Regions from separate parts of the Cedecea selenatireducens genome, predicted to be linked through region 4. Evidence: riboswitches for the same ligand, from Rfam matches in the RefSeq annotation. Region 4 holds a riboswitch; each other region holds the start of a gene.
What was found. A riboswitch is a leader RNA that binds a small molecule or an ion and turns the genes downstream of it on or off. The one in region 4 is predicted to bind thiamine pyrophosphate.
Positions count from the first base shown of each region.

Region 1 (7,669 bases), on a different contig from region 4:
GCGTGTGCCAGACGAGATAGTCGCGGCCATGCCATAACGCCAGCGCCACCGCCGAAGGTGAAGGCAAAAGAAAGGCGGGAATATTGCCGAGGGTGAGCAGATACCAGAGCAGCAGCAACCCGGCGAAGACGGTCAGCCCCCGGCACAGGCGAGTAGCATGACTTTCTGAGGGTGACCTCATTCTGCGGCCCTCATCAGCTGTTGCAGCAGGCTGGCCTGGCTTTTCAGCAGGTCAACATCGTCCGGCGCGCGAGGCGGTTGCCCGGCAATAACATGCGTATCATCGATGCCCGCAGGCCAGCGGGACAGCACCAGCAGGCGGTGGCTGAGCCGACAGGCTTCCATAGGATCGTGGGTGATCAGCAGCACGGTGTTTTTTACCAGCAGCTCCGCCGCCAGATCCTGAATCGCCGTTCGGGTAATGGCGTCCAGCGCCGAAAACGGCTCGTCCATCAGCACTATCGGCCGCCGTTCGTAGAGCGTTCTGGCGATAGCTGCGCGCTGCCTCATACCACCCGACAGCGCGACGGGCAAAGCTTTGGCATAGCCCGCCAGCCCAACCTGCTCAAGCAAATGCGCCGTCCACTGGCGATCAACAGTCTCGCCACGCAGGCGCGAACCCAGGGCCACGTTCTGCTCGATGTTCAGCCAGGGATAAAGCAAATCTTTCTGCCCCATCCAGGCTATGCGCCCGGCAACGGGCTGGCCGTCGCTGCAGGTCACGTTTCCGGCACTGGCCTGCGCCAGCCCGGCGATAATCTTCAGCAGGCTGGTTTTACCGGCACCGCTCGCGCCCAGCAGGGCAACGAAGCTCCCGCCAGGAATATCAAAATTCAGCCCTTCAAAAATGGTCTGGCTGCCAAACCGCAGGCTGAGATCGCGAACCTGAATGCCCGGCGAGGTATGGCTTTCGGTCATGAGGCATTCAGCCCCATTTGCCAGAACGCGGATTCAAGCTGCGTTGCGGTGGTGAATATTTGCGAAAGCTCGGCGAAGCGGCTCTCTGCCCCGCGCTGACGCCCTACGGTTTCAAGTAGCTGAACAGCGGCCTGCACCCCGGCCAGATAGCCCTCATCGCCATAGTTACGGATCCAGGTGGCGTAGGGGTTGCCCTCCATTACCGTGTCGGGGCTGTGCAGCAAGCCAAGTCCGATTTCGGCATAGCCAGCCACGCAAGGCAGCAGGGCGGCCAGCAGATCGAGCGCGTCACCTGAATGGCCGATATCCAGCACGTAGCGGGTGTAATTCATGGTTTCCGGTGCTTCCGCCTGGGCGGCCATCTGCTCCTCGTCTAAACCCCAGCTTGCACACCAGGCCACGTGGAGCGGCAGTTCAGAAACTATTGCATTCAGAGAGGCGGTCGCGGCGCGCATTTCGGGCAGCGTGCGGAGCTTGCTCACCAGAAGGGCATAGGCACGGGCAAAGTGGATCAGGAAAAGGTAATCCTGGGTCAGATAGCGCTGAAATGCTGCTTTGGGCAATGTTCCGGCGGCAAGCTGCTGCAGAAAAGGATGATCGACGTAATCCTGCCAGTGGCGACCGGCCTGCTGACGCAGCCGTCCGTAAAGACCGTTTTCGAAAAGTGGGGTGTACATGGGACCTCCTGTGTAAGTGGAGATCCGGGCGCGCAGAGGTATGAACAGGCAATAACACAGGCGAAATTGCCGACCGTCCCTTCGCTGGCATGACCCAGATCAGGTTCAAAGGGTTCGGCTTACGCCATCTCAGCCCATACAGGACACCCCTCGGAGGTGCCTGTTATACGACATTTACTTTTTGATTACAATCGTCAGGCGCTGTGCCTGGCCCCGATCAAACCGGTGATTCGTTTAGTGCGGTATCTCAATATTTTGCTGGCGTTTGGGGCGAAACTTTTGTCACTGTAGGCCGATTACCCCGAGTCTAAGGACGATATCCGATGAAAAAGATTGGCTTTCTCTCGTTTGGCCACTGGTCGCCCTCCGCCCAGTCCGGCACGCGCTCTGCGGCAGACACGCTGCTGCAATCTATCGACCTTGCCGTTGCCGCAGAAGAGCTTGGCGCGGACGGCGCTTACTTCCGCGTGCATCACTTCGCTCGCCAGCTAAGCTCGCCATTTCCGCTGCTGGCAGCCATTGGGGCAAAAACTAAACGTATTGAAATCGGCACTGGCGTTATCGATATGCGTTATGAGAATCCGCTTTATATGGTGGAGGATGCCGGTGCTGCCGACCTGATTTCCGGCGGACGCCTGCAGCTCGGGATAAGCCGCGGCTCTCCTGAGCAGGTGATCGACGGCTGGCGCTACTTTGGCTATGTGCCTGGAGAAGGGGAAACCGAGGCCGATATGGCTCGCCGCCATACCGAGGTGTTCCTCGAAGCGCTGAAAGGCGAAGGCTTTGCCGAGCCGAACCCGCAGCCGATGTTCCCCAATCCTCCGGGGTTGTTGCGCCTTGAGCCGTTTTCTGCCGGACTGCGCGAGCGAATCTGGTGGGGAGCAAGCTCCAACGCGACAGCTGTGTGGGCCGCGCAGTCAGGGATGAACCTGCAAAGCTCGACGCTGAAAACCGATGAAACCGGCGAGCCGTTCCATATCCAGCAGGCGAAGCAAATCCGCGCCTATCGTGCCGCCTGGAAAGAGGCGGGCCATGCGCGTGAGCCGCGCGTTTCCGTCAGCCGCAGCATCTTCGCGTTAATGGATCAGCGTGACCGCAACTACTTTGGCGGCAGCGGCAAAGAAGGCGACCAGGTGGGCTACATCGACCCACAAACCCGGGCTATTTTTGGCCGCAGCTATGCCGCCGAACCGGAACTGCTCATTAAGCAACTGGCGCAGGATGAAGCGATTGCCGAAGCCGATACGCTGCTGTTAACCGTGCCAAACCAGCTGGGCGTGGACTATAACGTGCACGTAATCGAATCTATTCTGAAGCACATCGCGCCGGAACTGGGCTGGCGGTGAACTTCGAAGATATTGTGCTGAGCGACGCGCTGAATAAAGACCTGCATGATTTAAGCTGACGTCTGTATGTTTCCAGGCCTGCCGTGGGAGACCCGGCGGGCTTTTCTATTTTGGAAAAACAAAAGGCAGGCCTACTATTTTTGGTAGGTTATGGTTTTTATTTAGCGGCATTGAATCGTATTAGAAGAGGTTATTATATACGGCACATTACCGTACTGAATAAGCCAGATAACTGGCGTTTACATATAAACATTATAAAGGGATAGCGTTGTGTTGAAGAGACTGGTCACGGGGCAACTCAGTTTGCCGATGACGTTTTGGGGATGGGGTTTTTGCGGGGGATTTCTTCTTGGGCTCGTAGGTATCGTCGGGATACATGCCAACCTCCCTGCTCTGGTGCCGCTGAGCTATCTGCTTAAAATAGTGCTGTTTAGCGCGGTATTATCCGGCGTGACATGCATTCTTCGCAGAAAAATCACCGTATTTGGCGTGCTCGCATTTCTGGTTGTCCTCGTGCAGGTCGTCATGGGCGTCGTGATGGCCGTTGGGCTTTCTTCTTTGTTATTCCAATAACCCGTGGCTGTAGCTGATAAATCCAGGCGGTCACCGTCCTGCCATCAAGCGTGGTGACATCAATCTCTACACGATCGTAACCGGCCTCGAACTCATCCAGCATCGGCCAGTGTTCGTGCAGGTTGGGAGATATAAACAGATAGCCGTGCACCTCCGGGCCGTTCTTGTCCAGCAAGATGCCGGGAAAATCGGCGGCGGCTCCCCAACCTTTTTCATAAAAAGTCCCGTTCACGTAGCCAGGCCGCCACTCTCCGCCGATGTTCTCCATGATATGTGCATTAACATGGCCGGGGCGAAGCGTGCCGTAAACAAACAATGATTCCATTTTTCTTCCTCGTGCAGAGCAGCTAAATCAGGGGTAGGGAAGGGGATTTAACATACGGCGTAATTGGGCGGCTGGCAACGGGAAAGCCTTTCTCAAGTGTTTAGTATTTCTGGCTGACATTAGCTTAGACAACAGTTGACTGAGTATGTGGTTATGTGTGAGGTATACCTTCGCTGTTAGTGATAAATCATAATAATGCGCGCATGTTTAGATGATTTCGTTATTTAATTCGTAAGAGATATGTTTTTTTGTTGGATTGTTTTTATCAGGTGAAGATGTTGATGACTGAGTTATAGGATATAACAACCTGTACTGTATGGAATCAACATGTAAAGCACGGCTTAAGATACATTGGTCGATTTGGGGGTTTTATATAAATTACAATTAGAATAACCCCAAAAAAATAGCTAAGATACCGACATTCTGATGTTGAATGCCTCCGACCTATCATAGGCTGGATGCTCAATACGTCTTCAAGAAACCTGTGGAACATCTGCTATGAATGATAACGAAGATTCACTATTTAAGAATAATAGTCTTTCCCTTCAGCAAAAACTCGAACGAGCGCGCATGGAGCTTCTTGACTTATCTGCGCGTAATAAACTCCTAAATATACCAAAATCTAAGACAGCGAAACTTTTGGAAATTACTGACGAGAGGTCTACTGAGATCTATCGTCTTCTCGTACAAGAAGGCAAAGCATTCACTTTTTTGCCAGGACGAGCGGGTAGAAAAGGAGAGTTAATTGATGTTGAAGAGATGGAAAACGATCCTGATGCGGTGAACATAAATGAAGCATCACTCATTTTTGATGATGATATTGCCCCAAATGCTATCCGTGCCGAGCATCAGGACACTAAGCTTCAAACAAGATTGACTCTCCAGGGGCTGCAAAAAAAATTGCTGGATCTATACCATGACGCCAGAACATTAGAGGAAGAACAAGGTGTAAATATTCTCTATTTAACATTGGGCTCCTTAAAATGGATCGATCCTAACAATAAAGAGAACGTAAGGTATGCACCTTTAATCCTGATTCCTGTTTCTCTTGAGCGCGGAACCGTTGGTGAAAGATTTAAACTGCGGGCAAGGCAAGATGAAATTATTGAAAACCTTTCTCTGGAAGCTTATCTCCAGCGAACTCATGAAATTATACTGCCCAAGCTCAATACAGATGATGCGTTTGATCTTTCCAGATACATCGATGAAATTGCCCAGGCAGTACAGGTAAAATCAGATTGGGGTGTTCAGGAAAACGATATCACGCTGGGATTTTTTTCCTTCGCTAAGTTTCTAATGTATCGTGACTTAGACCCGGAAAACTGGCCTGAAGGCGATAACATCACGGCCCAACCTCTTATACAATCCCTAATGGTTGATGGGTTTGATGAACCAGATGAGAGACTCCATGATGATACACCTATAGATCCTTTCATCCTTCCGAAAGATATGCTCCATATTATGGATAGCGATACTTCTCAAACCCTTGCTATCCACGACGTGCGTCAGGGGAAAAACTTGATTATCCAGGGGCCGCCTGGAACAGGGAAGTCCCAGACAATAGCCAATGTTATTGCTTCAGCTGTCGCGGACGGGAAAACAGTTTTGTTTGTTGCTGAAAAAATGGCCGCGCTTGAAGTTGTTAAACGTCGTCTCGACTATGCAGGAGTGGGAGATGCTTGCTTAGAACTACACAGTAATAAGGCAAACAAAAAAGTTTTTCTGGAAGAGTTAAAAAGGGTCTGGGAGTTAGGATCGCCTAGAGGGGAATTCCCTGAAGCACTAGTTGAAAATTTAACAGATGCCAGGGACAAACTGAATGAGCATCCGGCAAGGCTGCACAAAATATATCATCCCTCGACATTCACACCTTATCAGGTCATGGGCAATCTGGTTCGGTTACGTCAGTCAGGTCATGCAGCTCCTGATTTTAGTCTCGAAAAATTTGAAAACTGGAATGCCGACGATTTCAACAAGCGACTTGATCTTGTAAGAGAAATAGTTGAAAGAATTCAGGATATTGGTATTCCCGATCGTCACCCGTGGAATGGCGTTGGTCTTGAGCAGATTTTGCCAATGGATCTGGAAAAATTGCTTGTGCGTTTGCAACATCTGGAAGATAACGTTGAACGTTTTGCTGATGATATGGCCAGTCTGTCAGAAAAACTGGAGGTGATACCCGTTCCAGATTTATTCTCTTCAGTTAGCGAATTAGTTGATATAGCAGAGTGTATAAAGAAAGCACCTGACTTATCAGCCCGGGCCCTGACTTCAACCAGTTGGCAAGATGAAATGCCTGCTATTAAGCGACTTGTTGTATTAGGCAAAGAGTATCAGCTAGCCCGATTAAACCTTGAAAATGACATCATTGCCGAAGAAATTGAAACGCCTGTCGATGAACTTGAAGAGTCTCTGGCAACACTTCCAGGAGATTTCCAGATAAGTGGTTTTACCGCCGCGCGTGCTCTGGAAAAACAGTTAGCGAAGTTACGGCTTGATGCTTCCCGCTTACATGAAGAACTTGGTACTCAGGAAGGATATTACACGATTCAGGAAATTGAGCGGCTAATAGCTTTGGGGGAAAGGATTGCAGCGGCCCCTGACGCCAGTCCCGATGCATTTATTGCATCAGTATGGGATCATGGCGTGGAAAAGGCAGCAGAACTTGTTGAGTCAATTACTTCTTTTAAATCGATCAGTGAATCTATTGATTCTAAAATGAATGAGATTTCCTGGAATACAGATGTGATGGCGGCCAGAAATTATTTGGCGAGCCATACCGGTATTTTTAAATTTTTGAGCGGTGACTGGAGAAAAGCAAAGGCGCTTGTAGGGTCTTTATTGCGCGATCGTTCTCTGCCCATGGACCAGCAATTGGTATTACTGGATGCGTTAATTGTAGCCCAGGGTGAGAGGAAAAAAATCAAGGAAGGCAATGACTTTGGTCAGTCAGCTTTTGGTCGTGATTGGCGTGGTGAAAAAAGCGACAGTGTTTCTTTAATGGCATTAGTTGAATGGATGAGAACGCTGCGTGGTGTTGGAACTGAAGCGAGGCTATTAGCCAGTCGACTTATTGATCGTGAAGGCGTTAAGCTTCGTTCGCAGCAGCTCAACCAGCTATTACTGCAGGTGAGGACTCAGTTAGACATATTATGGAATGCCTTTGGTTTATCAGCCGAGGAGCATTTTTCAAACCAAATATCGATCACTCGAGTGTCGCTTGTCTTCATTGAAGAAATAATTCAAAAGCTTATTCATATTGATGAACAGTGTGCTCGTGTAATGGTGACGCCACCAGTTAATATCGATGAGCGTAGCCAGTTAATTATTCGTTTGATTGAGCTACAAAATCGGATTGCGGAAATACGAGCGGAACACTCTCTGGGTTCAAATGCTTTTGATGAGCATTGGAAATCGTTGTCATCCGACTGGGATTATCTGGCGCAGGCCTATGTATGGCTTGAAGACAATAGTGCACTACGTTTTGTTGCGGCTAAACAGGCAAACAGAAAAGAAACCGCCGAATATGCGCAAGCAACACATCTGGTTAGCCGTAAGCTCAGGACTGAGCTTGAAGCTGTTGCGGTGGATTTAAGGGGCACGGTAGAACATCTGTATGGTTCAGTTTCTGAAACATTAAATATCTCAGCTGTACGCGAAAAACTTCGTACATGGATTTCGAATTCAGAACAACTTTCTAAATGGGTTGCTTATCAGCACCGCATTACTCAGGCCAGAGCATATGGTTTATCTGAGGTAGTTGAAAATCTCGCTAGTGGGAGTCTGGCTCTGGATTCCGCTATTCCAGTTGTTGAGCGTACCTATTTTGA
Region 1 covers NZ_JBHIKW010000001.1:397,596-405,264, reverse strand. Annotated here, with positions in the region: gene ACE38U_RS01925 (ABC transporter permease) at 1-181, opposite strand, end outside; gene ACE38U_RS01920 (ABC transporter ATP-binding protein) at 178-918, opposite strand; gene tenA (thiaminase II) at 915-1,595, opposite strand; TPP riboswitch at 1,655-1,756, opposite strand; gene ACE38U_RS01910 (LLM class flavin-dependent oxidoreductase) at 1,919-2,941, shown strand; gene ACE38U_RS01905 (hypothetical protein) at 3,212-3,514, shown strand; gene ACE38U_RS01900 (gamma-glutamylcyclotransferase family protein) at 3,465-3,839, opposite strand; gene ACE38U_RS01895 (DUF3320 domain-containing protein) at 4,338-7,669, shown strand, end outside.
Region 1: linked by a shared signal. The riboswitch ahead of tenA (thiaminase II) and the one ahead of thiC (phosphomethylpyrimidine synthase ThiC) in region 4 are both predicted to bind thiamine pyrophosphate.

Region 2 (7,669 bases), on a different contig from region 4:
TTTATCGAATGGTTTATCTGGGGCGCCTGGTTTGTGCCCCTGTGGCTGTTCCTCAACAAAAGTGGTTTTACCGCCGGTGAAATCGGCTGGTCCTACGCCTGCACCGCCATCGCTGCTATTTTGTCGCCTATCCTGGTTGGCTCGCTGACCGACCGCTTCTTTGCCGCCCAGAAAGTGCTGGCGCTGCTGATGTTCGTCGGCGCCGGGCTGATGTATCTGGCCGCGCAGCAAACGGAGTTTGTCTACTTCTTCCCGTTGCTGCTGGCCTACTCGCTGACCTATATGCCGACCATTGCGCTCACCAACAGCATCGCGTTTTCCAACGTTGACGACGTGGAACGTGACTTCCCGCGTATTCGCGTGATGGGCACCATCGGCTGGATTGCCTCAGGGATCGTGTGCGGTTTCCTGCCACAGATGATGGGCTTCAGCGATATTTCTCCGACCAACGTGCCGCTGTTGATTACCGCTATCAGCTCGGTTGTTTTAGGCGTGTTCGCCTTCTTCTTGCCAGATACGCCGCCAAAAAGTACCGGTAAATTAAGCCTGAAGGTGATGCTGGGCCTCGACGCGCTGGTGCTGCTCAAAGACAAAAATTTCCTGGTCTTCTTCTTCTGTTCGTTCCTGTTTGCTATGCCGCTGGCGTTTTACTACATCTTTGCCAACGGCTACCTGACCGAAGTCGGCATGCACAACGCCACCGGCTGGATGACCCTCGGCCAGTTCTCCGAAATCTTCTTTATGCTGGCGCTGCCGTTCTTCACCAAGCGTTTTGGTATTAAAAAGGTCTTACTGCTTGGTCTGGTCACGGCGGCCATTCGCTACGGCTTCTTTGTTTACGGCGACGCGTCACACCTGTTCACCTACGGCCTGCTGTTCCTCGGCATCCTGCTGCACGGCGTGAGCTACGACTTCTACTACGTCACCGCCTACATTTACGTAGACAAGAAATCACCGGTGTATATGCGTACCGCGGCGCAGGGGCTGATCACCCTTTGCTGCCAGGGCTTCGGTAGTCTGCTGGGCTACAGCCTCGGCGGCAAAATGATGGAAAAAATGTTTGCTTACTCCTCGCCGGTGAACGGCCAGACCTTTAACTGGGCGGGGATGTGGGGCTTTGGCGCGATAATGATTGCCGTCATCGCCGTGCTGTTCATGGTCTTCTTCCGCGAGTCGGACAAAGAGATTGCTACCATCGCCGTTGCCGGGGATGAATCTGAAAAAGTATTGAAGGAAGCGTAAAAATGGAAAATCGTATTCTGGGAGCCTTTTACGGCCAGATGTTAGGTGATGCAATGGGCATGCCGTCCGAACTTTGGCCGCGCTCGCGCGTGAAGGCGCACTTCGGCTGGATAGACCGGTTCCTGCCTGGCCCGGCAGAAAACAACGCCGCCTGTTACTTTGCCCGCGCTAAGTTTACCGACGATACCTCGATGGCGCTGGCGCTGGCGGATGCCATCATCGAGCACCACGGCGCGATAAACCCGGACGCCATCGGCCGCCATATTCTGGCCTGGGCCGAAGGGTTCGATGCGTTTAACAAAAACGTGCTCGGCCCGACGTCGAAAATAGCCCTGAATGCGATTAAACAAGGCACGCCGGTGAGCGAGCTGGAAAACAATGGCGTCACCAACGGCGCGGCAATGCGTGCCTCCCCGCTGGGCTGTATGTTGCCTACGGCCAATCTCGATCAGTTTGTGGCCGAAGTGGCGCTGGCCTCAAGCCCAACGCACAAGTCGGACTTAGCCATCGCCGGTGCGGTGGTGATTTCCTGGGCAATTTCCCGCGCGATTGACGGCGCAAGCTGGCAGACAATTTGCGATGAACTGCCTTCCGTTGCCCGCCACGCGCAGGAAAAACGGATCACGACGTTTAGCGCTTCCCTCGCGGCACGCCTGGAATTAGCGCTGAGTGTGGCAAGAAAAGCACGCGGTACCGAATCCGCCATGGAGGAGATTTACCAACTGGTCGGCACCGGCACCAGCACGGTTGAGTCCGTACCGGCCGCCATCGCGATGGTCGAACTGGCGAAAACTGACCCTAACCGCTGCGCGATCCTGTGCGCAAACCTCGGGGGAGATACCGACACCATTGGCGCTATGGCAACCGCCATCTGTGGCGCCCTTAACGGCGTGGAAAGCATCGACCCGGCGTTAAAGCAGGAGCTGGATGAAGAGAACCAGCTCGACTTCACGCGCTACAGCCGAATCTTTATGGCTTACCGCCAGCAAAGAGAGGCCAGTCATGAAGCCAAATGAGCTGCTAAGCAAGCTGCCCCGGCTTAACGCTCAGCGCCCGGTTTGCGTGCTCGGTTCGGCGGTGATTGACGTCATCGCCGACGCCTACGCCCTGCCGTGGCGGGGCTGTGATATTGAGCTGCACCAGCAGGGGGTGAACATCGGCGGCTGCGCGCTGAACATCGCCATTACGCTGTCGCGCCTGGGCATAACCTCGCAGAACGCGCTGCCGATTGGCCAGGGTACCTGGGCCGACATTATTCGCAACAGCCTCGAAAAACAGCAAATCCGTAGCGAAATTCATACCGATGCGGGGGATAACGGCTGGTGCCTGGCGCTGGTTGAGCCCGACGGAGAACGTACCTTTATGTCTTTTCGCGGCGTGGAGCATCAGTGGAATCAGGCCTGGCTTGATGCCCTGGTTATCTCGCCCGGCACGCTGCTGTCGCTTTCCGGCTACCAGCTCGCCGGGCCGGGCGCTGAACTACTCGTCCGCTGGCTGGAATCACTTCGCGACATCACGCCGTTTATCGACTTTGGCCCGCGCATTGCCGATATTGCCCAGCCGCTGCTGGCGAGGATCATGGCCTGCAGGCCGATTGTTTCGCTGAATCGCCAGGAAGCCGCCATCGTTGCGGAGTGGCTTGAGGTTGATCCTGACAATATCGAAGCTATCTGCCACGCCTGGCTGGCCCGCTACGCCAGCCCGCTGATCGTTAGGTTAGATAAAGAAGGCGCCTGGTTCGCCGACGGCAAACAAATGGGCATCGCCGCACCGTTCCCGACCATCGTCGTCGATACTATCGGTGCGGGCGACAGCCACGCGGGCGGCACGCTGGCAGGCCTGGCGGCAGGCTGGAGTCTGGAAGAAGCGGTTAGCCTGGGTAATGCGGTTGCCAGCTATGTGGTTGGCCATCGCGGAGGCGACTGCGCGCCTGAACTCGAGCAGCTCGAACAGTCCCTACTCTTCGCAGACGAAAACGTATAAATCGCTGCGGCAGTGGCTGATGCTGTACTCAATGGGCCGGTTTTGCGGATCGAACGCCACCTGTTTGATGACCAAAACCGGCACCGGCGTTTCCAGCTTGATATGCGTCTGGAATTCGCTGTCCGGCATTCTGGCGCTGACCCTGCTGCGCGTGCGCTGCGGAATAATATTCTGGCTGCGGAAGTAGTCGTACAGCGAGACGCCAATCTCATCCGGATCGGCAATTAAGCCTGTCGGCACGTAAGACTCCTCGATAGACACCGCATCTTCGTCCACATAGCGAATACGCTTGAGTAAAAAGACTTCGCTTTCCGCCGGGATCGCCAGCTGCTCCGCAACGTCCGCCGGGCATTTCACCACCCGCTTGTTAACCCACAGCGTGTCCGGCTTTTTGCCCCGCAGCACCACCTGCTGCGAAAACCCTCGGGCCTCTTTCAGCGAATACTCAAGCGTCGCATTAATTTGCGTGCCATAGCCGCGCGAACGCGTCACCACGCCCTCATCTTCCAGCGCCTGCATCGCCTTGCGCACCGTAATCCGTGAAACCCCGGTAAGCTGGCTGAGGTCGCGCTCGCCCGGCAGGATATTGCCCTGAGGCAGTTGACCAGAGCGCACGGCGTTTTTCACCGTTTCGACAAATTTAAGGTACAGAGGGACGTTATCCGGGGCGGCAAAGCGCTGTTTTAGCTGTTCAACTAACTGGTGATGGGCCTGTTCCATGGTACGCAATTGTCCGGCAAGGAAGATGAAGCCAGTATAGTACCATTGGTATTATGCTGGCTAAAAACTTCTCGCTTAACCGACAGTTACCACCATTCGTGGAAATGATGCACCGGGCCAATGCCGTGCCCGACTTCGAGAGAATCGGCCTGCGCCAGCGCTTTGGACAGCCAGACTTTTGCAGCGGCTACGGTTTGCGCCCAGTCGTCATGACGAGGGCGTAGCGCAGCCAGCGCGGCAGATAAAGTACAGCCGGTGCCGTGGGTGTTTTTCGTCTGTACACGAGGCGCGGTAAAACGCTGCACATCATGGCGGGTGAAGAGCCAGTCCGGGCTTTCCTCATCATCCAGGTGCCCGCCCTTCATCAACACCGCCTCGCAGCCCATCGCCAGCAGGGCTTCACCCTGTTCGCGCATCTCTTTTTCGCTGCGCGCGTGAGGTGCATCCAGCAGCGCCGCGGCCTCCGGGAGATTAGGCGTAATCAACGCAACGTGCGGTAACAGCCTGCGGCGTAAGCTTTCTATCGCAGATGGGGCCAGCAGCGAATCACCGCTTTTCGCCAGCATCACCGTGTCCAGCACCACGTTCGGTGCCTTGTAAAACGCCAGACGTTCCGCGACGGCCTCAACAATATCGGCCTCTGCCAGCATGCCAATTTTTGTGGTGTCTATACGCACATCGCTGAGTACCGAATCGAGCTGCGCCGCCACAAACGCAGGCTCGATGCGGTAAACGGACTGCACGCCACGGGTGTTTTGCGCCACCAGCGCGGTGATCACGCTCGTGCCGTAAGCGCCGAGCGCGGAGAAGGTTTTCAGATCGGCCTGGATCCCCGCGCCGCCGCTTGGATCGGTTCCGGCGATGGTCAGAGCATTAATTCGCTTCATGCCAGCACCTCCGCATTCAGATGATAAAGCGCGTCGAGGAAAGCGGGCGTAAAGCTTCCCGGCCCGCGGCTGGCAGCGATGGCCTGCTCACCGGCCAGCGACATAAAACGGCAGGCGCTGGCAACGTTGTCCAGCCTGTCGCCCGGTAAAGCACAACAAGCAGCAACCACGGCGGAAAGTGCGCAACCGGTGCCGACTACGCGCGTCATAAGCTCTCCGCCGCCGTTAACGGCAAGCGTTCTCTCTCCGTCTGTGACGTAATCAATTTCGCCGGTCACGGCAATCACCGCCCCGGTTTCCCGCGCCAGCGTTTGCGCTGCCGGAATAGCAGAAAGCGCATCGTCGGTGCTGTCCACGCCGCGCCCTCCGGCCTGCTCCCCCGCTAACGCCAGGATTTCAGAGGCGTTGCCACGAATAGCGGCCGGTTTGAGTTGAATTATCTCGCGAGCAAAACGTGTGCGGAAAGCAAGACCTCCGACAGCGACCGGGTCGAGCGCCCATGGCGTTCCGGCATTATTGGCGGCATGAATGGCAGCCAGCATTGCAGCTGCACGCTCTGAAGTCAGCGTGCCGATGTTGATCAGCAGCGCGCTCGCCAGCCCGCTGAACTGCGCCGCTTCTTCGGCCTCAATCACCATGGCCGGGGCAGCGCCCAGCGCCAGCAGCACGTTGGCGGTAAAGGTTTGCACCACGTCATTGGTCATGCAGTGAACCAGCGGAGAATGCTGACGGAGTTGGTGTAAAACAGAGGCGGCAGTCGCGCCGGGTAGCAGGTCAGGTTGCATCAAGGTAAGGCTCCTGTCCGGCGTGAAAGAAGGGATACCGGACAGGCATCTGACTTCCCTACGCTGGCATTATCCAGATCAGGTGGTACGGGTATTTCTCAGCCTTCACAAGGAAGGGCACCCCGAGTCATTTAAATCAATGTGTTGTGATTAACTCTACAGGTTAACCACGCTAAGAATGATGCCAGCCCCCCTTGTTTTAAACAAGCCCGAAACTTGTTCCGAGGCAACATTTACTTCGCTAAAACCGCTGCTAAGCTCTATTTCAGCGCCTTTGCAAAGGTGCGTTTATGGCAGTCTGGGCCTTTCGCCCGGCAGGGATGTTCAAAATCATAGTGGTTAGATAAAACAATATGAAATATATCATTTTGCTCATCATTATTATTTCAGTGGCCTATGTGCATTATCGCGGCCGGGTTCGCTTTCGCTTCTGGCGGCAGCTGTCGGACCACTCTACGTTTACCGCCCCGCTCAACGGCTTTATGTACCTCTTTTCCCGAGTACCGAATACGCCTTACTTAACGCCGGAAACGTTTCCCGAACTCGTCACTTTACGTGATAACTGGGAGGTTATTCGCGAAGAAGGTATTCACCTGCAAAAGCTGGAGCAGATAAAAGCCGCCGACAAATTTAACGATGCCGGCTTTAACTCCTTCTTTAAAACCGGCTGGAAACGCTTTTACCTGAAGTGGTATGAAAACGCCCACCCGTCGGCCAGCCTGCTGTGCCCAAAAACTACCGAACTGCTGCATGCGATTCCGTCCATCAAGGCCGCGATGTTCGCCACCCTGCCCGACGGCAGCCGCCTGCCGCGTCACCGCGACCCGTACGCCGGTTCGCTGCGTTTCCACCTGGGGCTGGCAACCCCCAATGACGATCGCTGCTTTATTGAAGTGGACGGCAAGCGTTATAGCTGGCGAGATGGCGAAGGCGTGCTGTTTGACGAGACCTATATTCACTACGCGGAAAATACCAGCGGTGAGAATCGCCTGATCCTGTTTTGCGATGTGGAAAGACCGATGCGTTACCGCTGGGCCCAGGCGGTCAATCACTGGCTGGGACGCAATTTGATGAGCGCCGCGTCGGCGCCTAACGATGAAAATGACCGCATCGGCGGCATTAACCGCGCGTTCCGTTACATCTATCAGATTCGTATCGTCGGCAAGAAGCTCAAAAGCTGGAATAAGACGGTGTACTACATCGTTAAATGGCTGCTGTTTGGCGGGATTGCGGTGCTTATCTGGCGGGCGTTTTAATCAAAGCGTAAGGCCCCATAATTGAGGCCTTACGTTAAACGAGTTACCGCAACTGACGCTGCAGGCGGCGCGTATCAAAGCTCAGGGAGGTCGCCCCCAGCGCTGAGATTTGCAGCAGGCCCGAAGCAATCATCAGGTTCTTCAGGAAGTGCAGCAGGGTGTTCTGGTCGGCAAAGTTGTGGTGGAAAAACACCGCTGTTGCTACGGTGAACACGGCAAGCAAGGCCGCAATCAACCGCGTACGGTAACCCACCAGCAGCAGAACGCCGCCTCCCACCTCAGCCGCCAGGGCAATAAGATACCCGAGTAACGGGAACGGCAGCCCTACCGAGGCAATATAGCCCTGCGTCGCCTCAGGCGTAGCAATTTTCCCCAATCCGCTGACGATAAAAATCGCAGCAATCACGATGCGACCCAAGGTCGCGAAGTTAGTAGCGTATCTGTCCATCCGGATTTCCCGTTAAGTTGATTGATGCGCGTTGTCGCTATCAGGACAGCGCGGCAATCTGGCCTTTGGCATCGGCGAGCGCGGCATTTTTCGCGTCATCGCCACGGCTTAAGTTTTCAGCGCGGATAATCGTCACGTCGGTCAGGCCTATGAAGCCCAGAACCGCTTTCAGATAAGACTCCTGATGCTCCAGGAAGGCCGCCGGGCTGTCGCCGGTGTACTGACCACCGCGTGAAGAGGCGATGAACACTTTTTTGCCTTTTGGCAGCAGGCCTTCCGGGCCGTTGGCGCCGTACTGGAAGGTACGCCCGGCCACGCAAACGCGGTCAATCCACGCCTTGAGCTGGG
Region 2 covers NZ_JBHIKW010000001.1:541,174-548,842, forward strand. Annotated here, with positions in the region: gene ACE38U_RS02550 (nucleoside permease) at 1-1,242, shown strand, start outside; gene ACE38U_RS02555 (ADP-ribosylglycohydrolase family protein) at 1,245-2,258, shown strand; gene ACE38U_RS02560 (PfkB family carbohydrate kinase) at 2,245-3,225, shown strand; gene ACE38U_RS02565 (GntR family transcriptional regulator) at 3,199-3,945, opposite strand; gene thiD (bifunctional hydroxymethylpyrimidine kinase/phosphomethylpyrimidine kinase) at 4,032-4,832, opposite strand; gene thiM (hydroxyethylthiazole kinase) at 4,829-5,617, opposite strand; TPP riboswitch at 5,656-5,752, opposite strand; gene lpxO (lipid A hydroxylase LpxO) at 5,971-6,873, shown strand; gene ACE38U_RS02585 (DoxX family protein) at 6,917-7,321, opposite strand; gene ACE38U_RS02590 (FMN-dependent NADH-azoreductase) at 7,362-7,669, opposite strand, start outside.
Region 2: linked by a shared signal. The riboswitch ahead of thiM (hydroxyethylthiazole kinase) and the one ahead of thiC (phosphomethylpyrimidine synthase ThiC) in region 4 are both predicted to bind thiamine pyrophosphate.

Region 3 (7,669 bases), on a different contig from region 4:
GGTGATGACCGCTTCATAAACACCTCCTCGCTTCATCGCTGATGATTATTGACGTAATATAGGGAAAGTTAAATTGATGAGTTTCCGCCGGGAGTTCCTCTTTTATGTCCTCATCTCGTCTGCAACAACAGTTCATCCGCCTGTGGCAATGCTGCGAAGGCAAGCCTCAGGAAACCACGCTGAATGATTTAGCGGAATTGCTCAACTGCTCCCGCCGTCATATGCGGACCTTACTCAACGCCATGCAGGAAAAAGGCTGGCTAAGCTGGCAGGCAGAAGCAGGGAGGGGCAAGCGGTCACAGCTCACCTTCCTTTATACAGGGCTGGCGCTCCAGCAGCAGCGGGCGGAAGACCTTCTGGAACAGGATCGAATCGATCAGCTGGTGCAGATCGTCGGCGACAAGGCCGCGGTGCGGCAGATGCTTATCTCTCATTTAGGGCGCAGCTTCCGCCAGGGCCGGCATATTCTTCGCGTCCTTTACTATCGCCCGCTGCTGAATCTGCTGCCCGGTTCGGCGCTCAGGCGCTCCGAAACCCACATTGCCCGCCAGATTTTCAGCGGCCTGACGCGAATAAATGAGGAAAATGGGGAACTCGAAGCGGATATTGCCCATCACTGGCAGCAAATTTCCCCTTTACGCTGGCGTTTCTTCCTCCGCCCCGGCATTCATTTCCATCACGGCCGTGAGCTGGACATGCTGGATATCATCTCTTCCCTGCAGCGCATCAACACCCTGCCGCTGTTTGCCCACATCACGCAGATAACCTCGCCGACGACCTGGACGCTGGATATTCACCTCAGCCAGCCGGATGACTGGCTGCCGTGGCTGCTGGGCAGCGTGAACGCCATGATCCTACCGCGCGAATGGACAACGATGTCCGATTTCGCCAGCCAGCCGGTCGGTACAGGGCCTTATTCCGTCGCTCGGAATAACCGTAACCAGCTGAAGATTCACGCTTTTGATGATTATTTTGGCTTCAGGGCGCTGATAGACGAGGTTAACTTCTGGGTCTTGCCCGAAGTGGGTGAAGAGTCGAGCTGTGGCGTGCAGCTTCAGGGCATGCCGGACAGCGAGAAAGCCGTAGAAAGCCGCCCGGAAGAGGGGTGCTACTATTTGCTGTTTGATAGCCGCTCCAGACTTGGCCTGCATGAAAGCGTCCGCCAGTGGATTGGCCATATTCTCTCGCCGGTTAACCTTATTTACCGCGCTGCCGAGCAGTACCAGCAATACTGGTTCCCTGCCTATGGCCTACTGCCGCGCTGGCACCACTCGCGCCCGGGACCTCTTACCGCCAAACCTGCCGGGCTTGAAAGCATCACCCTCACCTACTATCGCGATCACGTAGAGCATCGGGTGATCAGTAACATCATGACCGAACTGCTGGCCGAGCAGGGCGTGAAACTGATTATTCAGGAGATCGATTATGCTGAGTGGCATCAGGGCGACGCCGAAAGCGATATCTGGCTGAACAGCGTGAACTTCACCATGCCGCTGGAATATTCCCTGTTTGCCCAGCTTTATGAAGTCCCTCTGATTCAAAAGTGCATCCCGATCGACTGGCAGGGCGATGCCCGCCGCTGGCACAGTAAAACGCTGGCGCTGCCGGAATGGAGCAGGCAAATGCTCGAGCGCAATGACGTTATCCCGTTGATTCACCACTGGTTACGCATTGAAGGGCAGCGCAGCATGCGCGGCGTGCGCATGAACACGCTGGGCTGGTTTGATTTTAAATCAGCCTGGTTTGCTCCGCCTGGTCCATAACGTTTTCGTAACACAGCTTTCGCAATCCGGGGGAAGTCAGTAGAATCCCTCCTGCTCAACGGGGTGCCAGGACAGTTTGTCCGAGCTGAGATAATACCCGTCGAACCTGATCCGGATAACGCCGGCGAAGGGATTTGAGACACTCCGCTCAATTCCTTTGCCCCCTTTTATTGAGGTGCAAAGTGTTCAAAAAATTTCTGCCGCTGCTGGCGCTGGTTGCCGCGCCCGTTTTCGCCAGGCCCGTATTAACCGTCTACACCTACGACTCGTTTGCCGCCGACTGGGGCCCTGGCCCGGCGGTGAAAAAAGCGTTTGAAGCCGACTGTCACTGCGAACTGAAATTCGTGGCGCTGGAAGATGGCGTTTCGCTGTTGAACCGCGTGCGCATGGAAGGCAAGAACAGCAAAGCAGACGTCGTGCTGGGATTGGATAACAACCTGCTGGACGCGGCCTCGCAAACCAAACTGTTTGCCCCTTCTAACGTCGAAACCAGCGCCCTACAGGTGCCCGGCGGCTGGAAGAACAGCACCTTCGTTCCTTACGACTACGGCTACTTCGCTTTCGTTTACGACAAGAACAAGCTAAAAAATCCGCCGAAGAGCCTGAAAGAGCTGGTTGAAGGCGACCAGAAATGGAAGGTGATATACGAAGATCCGCGCACCAGTACGCCGGGGCTTGGCCTGCTGCTGTGGATGCAAAAAGTCTATGGCGATAAAACTCCGGAAGCCTGGCAAAAGCTGGCGAAGAAAACCGTCACCGTAACCAAAGGCTGGAGTGAAGCTTACGGCCTGTTCCTGAAAGGCGAAGCCGATCTGGTGCTGAGCTACACCACGTCGCCGGCCTACCACATCATCGAAGAGAAGAAGGACAACTACGCCGCGGCCGACTTCAGCGAAGGGCATTATCTGCAGGTTGAAGTCGCAGGCCGACTGGCGAACAGCAAGCAGCCAGAACTTGCCGAGAAGTTTATTAAGTTCATCACCACGCCTGGTTTCCAGAACACCATTGCAACCGGCAACTGGATGTACCCGGTCACTAGCGTGGCGCTGCCTGCTGGCTTCGACGGGCTGGTAAAACCAAAAACCACGCTGGAATTTACGCCTCAGCAGGTCGCCACCCAGCGCGCAGAATGGATTAATGAATGGCAACGCGCCGTCAGCCGCTAATACCCGGCTGGCTGTATCCAGGGCTATTTGCCGCGATGCTTATCGTGGCGGTAGCCCTGGCGGCTTTTCTGGCGCTGTGGCTTAACGCCCCGCAGACGGATGTCTTTGCTCTTTTGCAGGACAGCTACCTTTGGCACGTCCTGCGCTTCTCGTTCTGGCAGGCGTTTCTTTCTGCGGCACTCTCCGTTTTCCCGGCGATATTTTTAGCCCGGGCGCTGTACCGACGCCGTTTTCCTGGCCGAATGGCGCTGCTGCGGCTTTGTGCCATGACGCTGGTTCTGCCGGTGCTGGTTGCGGTATTCGGCATTCTCTCCGTTTACGGGCGTGAAGGCTGGCTGGCAACGCTAAGCGGCTGGCTTGGTCTGGAATGGCGTTTCTCCCCTTATGGGCTGCAGGGAATTTTGCTGGCGCACGTTTTCTTTAATATGCCGATGGCGACCCGCCTGCTGCTTCAGGCGCTGGATAACATCCCCACCGAGCAGCGCCAGCTTGCCGCTCAGCTGAATATGCAGGGCTGGCACTTTTTCCGTTTTGTCGAATGGCCCTGGCTGCGCAGGCAAATACTTCCGGTAGGGGCGCTGATTTTCATGCTTTGCTTCGCAAGCTTCGCCACCGTGCTTTCGTTGGGCGGCGGCCCGCAGGCGACCACCATCGAACTCGCTATTTTTCAGGCGCTAAGCTACGACTACGATCCGGCCAAAGCGGCGCTGTTGGCCCTGCTGCAAATGGCATGTTGCCTTGGCCTGGTGCTGCTCAGCCAGAAGCTAAGCAAGGCAATTCCTGTCGGCGTAAGCCAGCTTCAGGGCTGGCGCGATCCGCAGGATTCTCTGCGCAGAAAGATCTGTGACGCCCTGCTTATCCTTGTGGCCTTGCTTCTTCTTCTACCGCCGCTGTTGGCGGTAATGGTGGACGGCATTAATGGCAGCATGGGCAACGTACTGCAGCAGGCCGCACTGTGGAACGCGCTTTGGACTTCGCTGCGCATTGCCGTTGCCGCCGGGCTGATTAGCGTGACGCTAACCCTGATGCTGCTGTGGAGCGCTCGTGAGCTGCGGCTTCGCAATCGTATTTTCGCCGGCCAGGCCATTGAGCTTAGCGGCATGTTGATTCTGGCGATGCCGGGCATTGTGCTCGCCACCGGCTTCTTCCTGCTGCTCAATAATACCGTGGGCCTGCCGCAATCTGCCGATGGCATTGTGATTTTTACCAACGCCCTGATGGCGATTCCCTACGCCCAAAAAGTGCTCGAAAATCCCATGCGCGACGTCGCCGAGCGCTACTCGCAGCTTTGCCAGTCGCTGGATATTCGGGGCTTTAATCGTCTGAGGCTCATTGAGTTAAAAGCTTTGAAACGCCCGATAGCTCAGGCGCTGGCCTTTGCCTGCGTGTTGTCGATTGGCGATTTCGGCGTGGTGGCGCTGTTCGGTAACGAAGATTTCAGGACGCTACCTTTCTGGCTGTACCAGCAGATCGGATCCTACCGTAGCCAGGACGGCGCGGTCACGGCGCTGCTCCTGCTGCTGCTTTGTTTTATGCTGTTTACTTTGATTGAAAAACTTCCGGGGCGAGATGCTAACTCTGACTGATGTAACCTGGCTGTACCAGCACTTACCGATGCGTTTTTCTCTGAAGATTACGGCGGGTGAGCGCGTAGCGATCCTTGGGCCGAGCGGCGCGGGGAAAAGTACGTTGTTGAGCCTGGTTGCCGGGTTTCTGCAGCCCGCGAGCGGCAGCATTATCATTAACGGGGTGGAGCATACCCGGACGCCACCTTCGGCTCGCCCGGTTTCCATGCTCTTTCAGGAAAATAATCTGTTTAGCCACCTGACGGTTCGGCAGAATATCGCCCTGGGAATGCACCCGGGGATGAAGCTCAATGAGGCTCAGAAGCAGCGGCTGCTGGAGATAACGGCACGCGTAGGGATGACGGAGATGCTGGATCGCCTGCCGTCTCAGCTTTCCGGCGGCCAGCGGCAGCGTGTTGCGCTGGCTCGGTGCCTGGTTCGTCAGCAGCCTGTTTTACTGCTGGATGAACCCTTCTCCGCGCTCGATCCCGCGCTACGTAAGGAGATGCTGCAGCTGCTCGACGAGCTTTGTCAGGAACAAAACATGACGCTGCTGATGGTATCCCACAGTATTGAAGATGCCGCCAGAATCGCCGGGCGCAGCATCGTGGTAAAAGACGGGCGTATCGCGTGGGACGGCGAGACAGACACTCTGCTAAGCGGCGAGGCAAACGCCTCGACGCTGCTGGGCATCGGCAATTAGTGCGACAGCACCTTCCACAGAATATCCCAGTAAACCGGCATCAAAGGGTGCTGCAACATCGCCACAAAACTGCCCACGCCCGCCACCAGCATTAGCGGTGCCAGCCAGTTCAGACGAGAACGCGGCAAAAAGCGCGTCAGGCGGTCCGTGCCACGTTTGCCGCTGCGGTACCAGCGCCAACACAGCCACGCGGCCAGCCACAGCAGCAACGCCACCGCCAGCAGCAGCCATTTGAAGCTGGCGCTTTTCATGTCAGCAGGAATATCGATCGCCGCCCCGGCGAGGATCCCCGGCAGAAAATAGAGCGGCGGCCAGAACAGGCAGCCAATGATATTGGGCGGCAAAAACTTCGCCAGCGGCAGATCCAGCATCCCGGCAACCATCGGCACCAGCGGGCGCGTGGGGCCAACAAAGCGTCCCACCAGGATGGTAAACATGCTGTGCTGATGCAGGGCATGCTCGGTTTTATCCAGCAGCGCCTTGTTCTTTTTCATAAAGGACCAGCGGTGCAGCGGGCCTTTGAAGCGCTGTCCAAGCCAGAACGAGATCCAGTCCCCCAGCAGGCAGCCGACGATTCCGGCCCCCCAGGCATAATAAAAATTAACCTGACCGCTGCCGATCAGCGCACCAAGCCCGGCCATCATCACCGTGCCCGGCAGGATAAGTCCCACCAGCGCCAGCGACTCAAGAAAGGCCACCAGCATCACCGCGATTAGCGAATATGCAACTGACTGTGTAATAAAGTGTTCCAGCAAGGATTCCATAAGCTTTCCGTCGGTAAGCGAGCGGGCGATTCTCCAGAATTAACGTGATGGGCGTCAAGGTCTCATTTATATGAATAAAGAATAGACGGTAAAGTTCCGGACTTTTCGCACTCTGCGTCAACGCACCACCGACAATACTGTATATAAATGCAGTAACTCACGGGCTTTTGCGCTATAATCGAAACACTTTTCCTGAGAGAGAATGCAGCGTGTCTCAAGCTCGTCAGGGGTTTCTGCTGACCAGACACTGGCGAGACACCCCGCGCGGTACCGAAGTCGATTTCTGGCTGGCCACGGACGATGGCCCGCTTAAGGTGCGTCTGCCGCCGCAGGAGTCCGTCGCCTTTATTCCCCAGCTGCAGTTAGCTCAGGCTCAGCGCCTGCTGGCCAGTGAAAGCCAGTTTCGCCTTACGCCTCTGGAACTTAAAGATTTCCATCGTCAGCCAGTAGCCGGCTTGTATTGTCAGCAGCACCGCCAGTTGATGAGGCTGGAGAAACTGCTGCGTGACGGCGGCGTGACGGTCTATGAGGCGGATATTCGCCCTCCAGAGCGTTTCCTGATGGAGCGCTTTATTACCGCCCCGGTCTGGTTTAGCGGTAATGCTCAGGGAGACGTGCTGCTTGATACCCGCCTGAAGCCCGCACCAGAATATCGCCCACCGCTAAAATGGGTGTCTCTCGATATCGAAACCAACCGCCACGGCGAGCTCTACTGCATCGGCCTTGAAGGCTGTGGGCAGCGCCATGTCTATATGCTGGGGCCGGAAAACGGCGACGCCAGTGGCCTGGATTTCACGCTGGAATACGTCGCCAGCCGCCCGCTGCTGTTAGAAAAACTGAATGCCTGGTTTGCCGAACATGACCCGGACGTGCTGATAGGCTGGAACGTGGTGCAGTTTGACCTTCGCGTGCTGCAAAAAATGGCGGAACGTTACCAGGTACCGCTACGTTTAGGGCGGGGCAACAGCCTTTTAGAATGGCGCGAGCACGGCTTCAAGCAGGGCGTTTTCTTTGCCCAGATTGCGGGCCGGGTGATTATCGACGGCATTGAAGCGCTGAAATCTGCGTTCTGGAGCTTTTCCTCGTTCTCCCTGGAAACGGTTTCCCGTGAGCTGCTGGGCGAAGGAAAGTCGATTGATAATCCGTGGGACAGGATGGATGAGATCGACCGCCGCTTTGCCGAGGACAAGCCCGCGCTGGCCACCTATAACCTCAAAGACTGCGAGCTGGTCACGCGTATTTTCCACAAGACCGAGCTGATGCCCTTCCTGCTGGAGCGCGCGACGGTCAACGGACTCCCGCTGGATAAGCACGGAGGCTCGGTAGCCGCGTTCAGCCACCTCTATTTTCCGCGTATGCATCGTGCGGGCTACGTTGCGCCTAATATGGGTGAAGTTCCGCCCCAGGCAAGCCCAGGCGGCTACGTCATGGACTCGCGCCCAGGCCTGTATGACTCGGTGCTGGTGCTCGATTATAAAAGCCTGTACCCCTCGATTATCCGCACCTTCTTAATTGACCCGGTCGGCCTCATCGAGGGCACCGCTCAGCCAGACGCTACGCATGCCGTTGAAGGCTTTATTGGCGGCTGGTTCTCCCGCGACAAACACTGCCTGCCGGAGATCGTGAGCCAGATTTGGCATGGCCGGGACGAGGCAAAACGCCACGGCAACAAGCCGCTATCTCAGGCACTCAAAATAATCATGAATGC
Region 3 covers NZ_JBHIKW010000003.1:42,805-50,473, forward strand. Annotated here, with positions in the region: gene sgrT (glucose uptake inhibitor SgrT) at 1-17, opposite strand, end outside; gene sgrR (HTH-type transcriptional regulator SgrR) at 105-1,763, shown strand; TPP riboswitch at 1,813-1,914, shown strand; gene thiB (thiamine ABC transporter substrate binding subunit) at 1,946-2,929, shown strand; gene thiP (thiamine/thiamine pyrophosphate ABC transporter permease ThiP) at 2,905-4,515, shown strand; gene thiQ (thiamine ABC transporter ATP-binding protein ThiQ) at 4,499-5,197, shown strand; gene ACE38U_RS05625 (DedA family protein) at 5,194-5,961, opposite strand; gene polB (DNA polymerase II) at 6,171-7,669, shown strand, end outside.
Region 3: linked by a shared signal. The riboswitch ahead of thiB (thiamine ABC transporter substrate binding subunit) and the one ahead of thiC (phosphomethylpyrimidine synthase ThiC) in region 4 are both predicted to bind thiamine pyrophosphate.

Region 4 (7,669 bases):
CAACCAGATCAAGGGACGGATAGCTCAACAAAACGAAGGCCGCGCGGGTGACGTCTCCGCTTTGTTCAAACCCCACATCGGCCCCGGCGATCAAACGCGGCGGATCCTGGTCAAGGCGATCCTCGCGGATCACCTTTGCGGCCAGATCCAGCTGCTGCTCTCGTAATGCTGCGAGATCCATCCCTCTTTTTCCTTAAGCGCGATGATATTGCGCCGACAGGCGATGCACCGCTTCCACAAAGACGCCTGCATGCTCCGGCGGAACATCCTGATGAATACCGTGGCCCAGGTTAAAGACGTGCCCTTCTCCCTGGCCGAAGCCGGCAAGAATAGTGGCAACTTCTTCTTCGATACGTGCAGGCTGAGCGTAAAGCATGGAAGGATCCATATTACCCTGCAGAGCGACTTTATGACCTACGCGACGGCGAGCGTCGGCTATGTCCGTCGTCCAGTCCAGGCCCAGCGCGTCGCAGCCGGTTTCCGCCATGGCTTCAAGCCACTGACCGCCGCCTTTGGTGAACAGCGTCACCGGCACACGGCGACCGTCGTTTTCACGCAGCAGGCCGTCGACGATTTTGTGCATGTAGTAAAGCGAGAATTCTTTGTAGTCACGGCCGCTAAGCACGCCGCCCCAGGTATCGAAGATCATCACCGACTGCGCGCCCGCGCGGATTTGCGCGTTCAGGTAGAGCGTCACGCTCTGTGCCAGCTTATCCAGCAGCAGATGCAGCGCTTTTGGCTCGGCAAACATCATTTTCTTAATCACGGTAAACGCTTTGCTGCTGCCGCCTTCCACCATATAGGTGGCCAGCGTCCACGGGCTGCCGGAGAAGCCAATCAGCGGGACTTCGCCTTTCAGCTCGCGGCGAATGGTGCGCACCGCGTTCATCACGTAAGCCAGCTCGCCTTCCGGGTCTGGAATCGGCAGCTTTTGAACATCGGCCAGGCTTTTAATTGGGGAGCTAAAGCGTGGGCCTTCGCCGGCTTCAAAGTACAGCCCAAGCCCCATTGCGTCTGGAATGGTCAAAATGTCCGAGAAGAGGATCGCCGCATCAAGCGCATAGCGACGCAGCGGCTGCAGGGTGACTTCGCAGGCCAGCTCGGCGTTTTTGCACAGCGACATAAAATCACCCGCCTGAGCGCGCGTTGCCTTATATTCCGGCAAATAACGCCCGGCCTGGCGCATCATCCATACCGGAGTGATATCTACCGGCAAGCGCTGCAGGGCGCGCAGGTAACGATCGTTCTTCAGTTCAGTCATTTTTACCTTTCCTTTAGCTGTATCGCCGCAGTCTATCATTCATAGTCCGCGCGACACAGGGCAACGGTATCTTCAATTAAGCGGCGCGCCACGGTGCCCGGCGGCGGCAATAGCGGCAGTTGGTCATAGCGATACCAGCCGGCATCCAGCAGCTCTTTGGGATCTATTTTGATTTCGCCGCTATGGTAATCCGCCATAAATGCGGTCATCAGCGACTGCGGGAAAGGCCAGGGCTGGGAGGTCACGTAGCGCAGGTTTTTCACCTGAATGCTGCTCTCTTCCATGACTTCGCGAGCCACAGCCTGCTCCAGCGTTTCACCCACTTCGACAAATCCGGCCAGCACGGTGTAAACGCCGTTGCGGTGGCGCGTATGCTGAGCCAGCAGGATATGATCGTCCTTACGGATAGCAACGATAATGCAGGGGGCGATTTGCGGGTAATAGCGTTCCCGGCAGTGGCCGCAGAGCATCGCCCATTCGCTTTTGCTGAAGTGCATTTCATGGCCGCAGTAGCCGCAATATTTATGCGAGCGGTAAAACTCGGCCAGTTGAACACCCCTTCCGGCGAGCTGAAACAGGCCAACATCACGGTCCAGCAGCTGGCGCAGCGAGCCCATGTCCGTGCGGCGCGGTTCTCGTATCAGCCATACCGGTTCGCCTTCCCATTCCCCGATGTCCAGGGCGTGGCAGCCTGTAAGCTGAAATTCGGCGGCGCTGCCGTGAGGTAAGTCACCCTGCGGCAACCATATTTTCTGCTCATGGCTGACTATCCACCAACCATGATCTAAGTTTTGAATAACACGTTCCATAACCTGGTGCACATCCCCGTGTTCACTGATATAAACAATTAGTTTTTACTTTTTTGGGTTAGTTTGCGTTCAATCTTTTAACTCACGGAGTCTCAATCATGCTGAACCAGTTAGCCAATCTGACTGAGCGCGTTGGTGGTAGTAATGAGTTAGTTGACCAGTGGCTTCAGGCTCGTAAACACCTGTTGGTTGCCTATTACAACATGGTCGGGATCAAGCCTAACAAGGAATCCCACACCGCGCTCGACGAAAAAGCGTTAGATAATTTTTGCCACGGCCTGGTGGATTATCTCTCTTCCGGCCATTTTAGTATTTACGAGCGCATTATCAGCAACCTGGAAGGCGGCAGCCCGCTGCTGAGCGCGGCACAGCTTTATCCTCAACTGGAAGCCAATACCCAACAGATAATGGACCTCTACGACTCGCATCTCGAAAACGCCATCGGCCGCGACAGCTGGGTCGAGTTTCAGCAGGCATTATCGGAGATAGGCGAGTGCCTTGAGGCCCGCTTCACCCTTGAAGATAAGTTAGTCCTGTTGGCTATCGATAACAACCTGGACGGCAGCGCCAGCGATGCGGCCGGGCTGGCAAGTCCAGCTTGAGTTGTTAGCTATTAACGAGTAATTTACAACTTTCCCACCGCGAGGTGGGATCATTCTTGTCGGAGTGCCGAGTGCGTTATGCACCGGCTGAGACCGTTAATTCGGGATCCGCGGAACCTGATCAGGTTAGAACCTGCGAAGGGAACAAGAGTAATTCTTTCTTTGGTGCACCCGTTTGTGGGCGGCCCATATCCATTACTCCTTCCGTTGTCCTGACAAGCCATATCCTGATGAAACCTGGAATGAGCTATGTCTGCATCTGAAAAAAAACCGGGCCGACGCGAACAGCGTGCAGCCGCCCAACACTTTATCAATACGCTTGAAGGCACCGCCTTCCCCAACTCCCGGCGCATCTATCTGACCGGATCACGCGAAGATATCCGCGTCCCAATGCGGGAAATTCAGCTCAGCCCGACGCTCACCGGCGGCAACAATGATACTCCTCAATATCAGCCGAACGATGCTGTCCCCGTCTACGATACGTCTGGCCCTTATGGCGACCCCGCAATCGCTATAAACGTGTTAAGCGGACTTTCCCCTCTTCGCAGCGCCTGGATTGCCGAACGCCGTGACAGCGAAACGCTGGATGAACGCAGCTCAGCTTATACAAAAGCACGTCTGGCCGACGACGGCCTGGACGAGCTGCGCTTTGAAACTCAGCTAGCGCCCCGTAGGGCGGCGGCGGGAAAATGTGTCACCCAGCTGCATTACGCCCGGCAAGGCATTGTCACCCCGGAGATGGAGTTCATAGCCATTCGCGAAAATATGGGGCGCGAACGCATCCGCGATGAGGTCCTGCGCCACCAGCATCCGGGCGAAGGCTTCGGCGCAAGGCTGCCGGAAAACATCGCGCCGGAGTTCGTGCGCGATGAAGTCGCCGCCGGCCGAGCGATTATTCCCGCCAATATCAACCACCCTGAATCAGAGCCAATGATTATCGGCCGCAACTTCCTGGTGAAGGTGAACGCCAATATCGGCAATTCGGCGGTCACGTCCTCTATTGAAGAAGAGGTGGAGAAGCTGGTGTGGGCCACCCGCTGGGGTGCCGATACGGTGATGGATCTCTCGACCGGCCGCTATATTCACGAAACGCGGGAATGGATCCTGCGCAACAGCCCGGTGCCCATTGGCACGGTGCCGATTTACCAGGCGCTGGAGAAGGTTAACGGCATCGCCGAAGACCTGAACTGGGAAATATTCCGCGACACGTTGCTGGAACAGGCAGAGCAAGGCGTGGATTACTTCACTATTCACGCGGGCGTGCTGCTGCGCTACGTGCCGATGACGGCGAAACGCCTGACCGGCATCGTGTCGCGCGGCGGGTCGATTATGGCGAAGTGGTGCCTGTCCCATCATCAGGAAAATTTCCTGTACGAGCACTTCCGCGAGATTTGCGAGATCTGCGCCGCCTACGACGTTTCACTTTCGCTGGGCGATGGTTTACGCCCCGGTTCAATACAGGATGCCAACGACGAAGCGCAGTTTGCCGAGCTGCATACGCTGGGCGAGCTGACCAAAATCGCCTGGGAGTATGACGTCCAGGTGATGATTGAAGGCCCGGGCCACGTGCCGATGCAGATGATTCGCCGCAACATGACCGAAGAGCTGGAGCATTGCCACGAAGCGCCTTTCTACACCCTCGGCCCGCTAACGACCGATATCGCGCCGGGCTACGATCATTTCACCTCCGGCATTGGCGCCGCCATGATCGGCTGGTTTGGCTGCGCCATGCTCTGCTACGTGACGCCGAAGGAGCATCTTGGCCTGCCGAACAAAGAGGACGTTAAACAGGGGCTGATTACCTACAAGATTGCCGCCCACGCCGCTGACCTGGCCAAAGGTCATCCTGGCGCACAAATCCGCGATAACGCGATGTCCAAAGCACGCTTTGAATTCCGCTGGGAAGACCAGTTCAACCTGGCGCTCGATCCCTTCACCGCTCGCGCTTACCACGATGAAACCCTGCCGCAGGAATCCGGCAAAGTCGCACATTTTTGCTCTATGTGCGGCCCTAAATTTTGCTCAATGAAAATCACGCAGGAAGTGCGGGACTACGCCGCAAAACAGGCGATAGACGCAGGTATGGAAGAGATGTCCCAGGACTTTCGCGCCCGGGGCGGTGAAATTTATCTCAGACAGGAGGAAGCATAATGTCAAAACTCACATTTCCAGCCACGTCACGCAGGCTTGGCCTTTACCCGGTCGTCGACAGCGTGGCATGGATCGAACGTCTGCTGGGCGCGGGCGTCAAAACTATTCAGCTCCGTATTAAAGACAAGCATGACGAAGAAGTCGAAGCCGACGTCATCGCAGCTATTGCGCTGGGTGAGCGCTATAACGCCCGCTTGTTCATCAACGACTACTGGCGACTGGCCATCAAACATGGCGCCTACGGCGTGCACCTCGGCCAGGAAGATATGGACGTGGCTAACCTGACGGCGATAAGCGAAGCCGGGCTTCGCCTTGGGCTTTCTACCCACGACAACATGGAAATGGATCGCGCGTTAAGCGCTAATCCGTCCTACATCGCGCTGGGCCATGTCTTTCCCACCCAAACCAAGCAGATGCCCTCTTCCCCTCAGGGACTGAATAAGCTGGCAGAACACATTCAAACTTTGGGCGACTATTCCACCGTTGCCATCGGCGGGATAAGTATCGATCGAGTACCTGCCGTTTTAGCGACCGGGGTTGGCAGCGTTGCCGTCGTCAGCGCGATTACTCAGGCTCCGGACTGGTGTGCTGCCACGGCGAAATTACTCGAACTGGCAGGAACCGGCGATGAATGACGCGGATTTTATGCGCTACAGCCGCCAGCTGTTGCTGGAGGATGTGGCCATTGAAGGGCAGGAAAAACTGCTGTCCAGCACCGTGCTGGTCGTCGGCCTTGGCGGGTTAGGTTCGCCTGCTGCGCTGTATCTCGCCGCCGCGGGCGTCGGCAAACTTATCATCGCGGACGATGACACGGTGCATATCAGCAACCTCCAGCGCCAGATTTTGTTCACTTCTGAAGATATCGATCGCCCTAAATCTACCGTCGCCCACCAGCATTTGCAGCGCCTGAATCCTGGCGTAAACATTGTGCCGCTGGTAGAAAGGCTAGCGGGCTCTTCGCTGGTGAAGGCCGTAAACGAAGCCGATGTAGTGCTGGATTGCAGCGACAATATGGCAACCCGGCAGGCGGTCAACGCCGCCTGCGTGGCCGCGAATACACCGCTGATCGCCGCCAGCGCCGTAGGTTTTGGCGGCCAGATGATGGTGCTAACCCCGCCCTGGGAACATGGCTGTTACCGCTGCGTCTGGCCTGATGAGAGTGAACCCGAACGCAACTGCCGCACCTCTGGCGTTATCGGCCCGGTCGTGGGCGTGATGGGTACGCTTCAGGCGCTGGAAGCCATCAAATTGCTTACCGGCATGGTGCCTGCAACCGGCTCTCTTCGCCTCTTTGACGCCCGACAGCACAGCTGGCGCACGCTGGCGATGCAAAAATCGATGACCTGCCCTGTTTGCGGAGGTCGCGATGCGCATTCAGTTTAACGATGAGCCTCTGGAATGTACGGAAGGTATGACGCTCGCCACCCTGCTGGCTCAGCTTGAGCAGGGCAAAGCAGGTGCTGCGCTGGCCGTTAACCAAACCATTATCCCGCGCGAACAGTGGAGCAATTACCTGCTGCGCGAGGGCGACACTATTCTGCTGTTTCAGGCGATTGCCGGGGGCTGACATGTTACAGATTGCCGATAAAACTTTTTCCTCACGCCTGTTCACCGGGACCGGGAAATTCTCTTCCAGCCAGGTGATGATCGACGCGATTCGCACCTCTGGCTCACAGCTGGTCACCATGGCGATGAAGCGCGTGGACCTGCGTGGCCATAACGATGACATTCTTCTGCCGCTTAAACAGGCAGGTGTGCATCTGCTGCCAAATACTTCCGGCGCTAAGACCGCTGAAGAAGCTATTTTTGCCGCCCAGTTGGCACGTGAGGCGCTCGGCACAAACTGGGTGAAGCTGGAAATCCATCCCGACGTTCGCTATTTATTGCCGGATCCCATTGAAACGCTGAAAGCCGCAGAAGCCCTGGTGAAGCAGGGATTCGTGGTGCTGCCTTACTGCGGTGCCGATCCGGTACTGTGCAAACGCCTGGAAGAAGCCGGCTGCGCGGCCGTGATGCCGCTCGGCGCGCCTATCGGTTCAAACCAGGGCCTGCAAACCCGCGCCCTGCTGGAGATAATCATTGAGCAATCTCGAGTGCCGGTGGTGGTAGATGCCGGGATCGGCGCGCCAAGCCATGCAGCCGAAGCGTTGGAAATGGGCGCCTCGGCCGTGCTGGTGAATACCGCAATAGCCGTCGCCCGTGACCCGGTGCAAATGGCTCAGGCTTTCCGCCTGGCCGTCGAAGCCGGGCACCTTGCAGCGCAGTCCGGGTTAGGCTCACGCCACCAGCAGGCACAGGCTTCCAGCCCGCTAACCAGCTTCCTGCAGTTTAGCGAGGAGAATGCCTGATGGCAGAAACCTTTACCGACCGCTGGCGGCAGCTGGACTGGGACGATATCACTCTGAGCATTAACGCTAAGACGGCGGCAGACGTCGAACGAGCGATTAACTCACCTCGCCTGACACGAGAAGGTTTGATGGCTTTGCTCTCGCCCGCCGCCGGCCTTTATCTGGAGTCTCTGGCTCAGCGAGCGCAGCAGCTTACGCGCCAGCGTTTCGGCAACACCGTGAGCTTTTACGTGCCGCTTTATCTCTCCAACCTGTGCGCCAACGACTGCACTTACTGCGGCTTTTCCATGAGCAACAAGTTGAAACGCAAAACGCTGGATAAAGCAGAGATTGAGCGTGAATGCGCGGCTATCCGGGCGCTAGGCTTTGAACACCTTTTGCTGGTCACCGGCGAACATCAGACCAAAGTCGGCATGGACTATTTCCGCCAGCATCTGCCGGCCATCCGCCGTCGCTTTAGCTCGCTGCAGATGGAAGTTCAGCCGCTGGACGAGCATG
Region 4 covers NZ_JBHIKW010000024.1:15,803-23,471, reverse strand. Annotated here, with positions in the region: gene nfi (deoxyribonuclease V) at 1-181, opposite strand, end outside; gene hemE (uroporphyrinogen decarboxylase) at 194-1,261, opposite strand; gene nudC (NAD(+) diphosphatase) at 1,297-2,070, opposite strand; gene ACE38U_RS21725 (Rsd/AlgQ family anti-sigma factor) at 2,169-2,672, shown strand; TPP riboswitch at 2,723-2,833, shown strand; gene thiC (phosphomethylpyrimidine synthase ThiC) at 2,922-4,823, shown strand; gene thiE (thiamine phosphate synthase) at 4,823-5,458, shown strand; gene ACE38U_RS21710 (HesA/MoeB/ThiF family protein) at 5,451-6,206, shown strand; gene thiS (sulfur carrier protein ThiS) at 6,190-6,390, shown strand; gene thiG (thiazole synthase) at 6,392-7,171, shown strand; gene thiH (2-iminoacetate synthase ThiH) at 7,171-7,669, shown strand, end outside.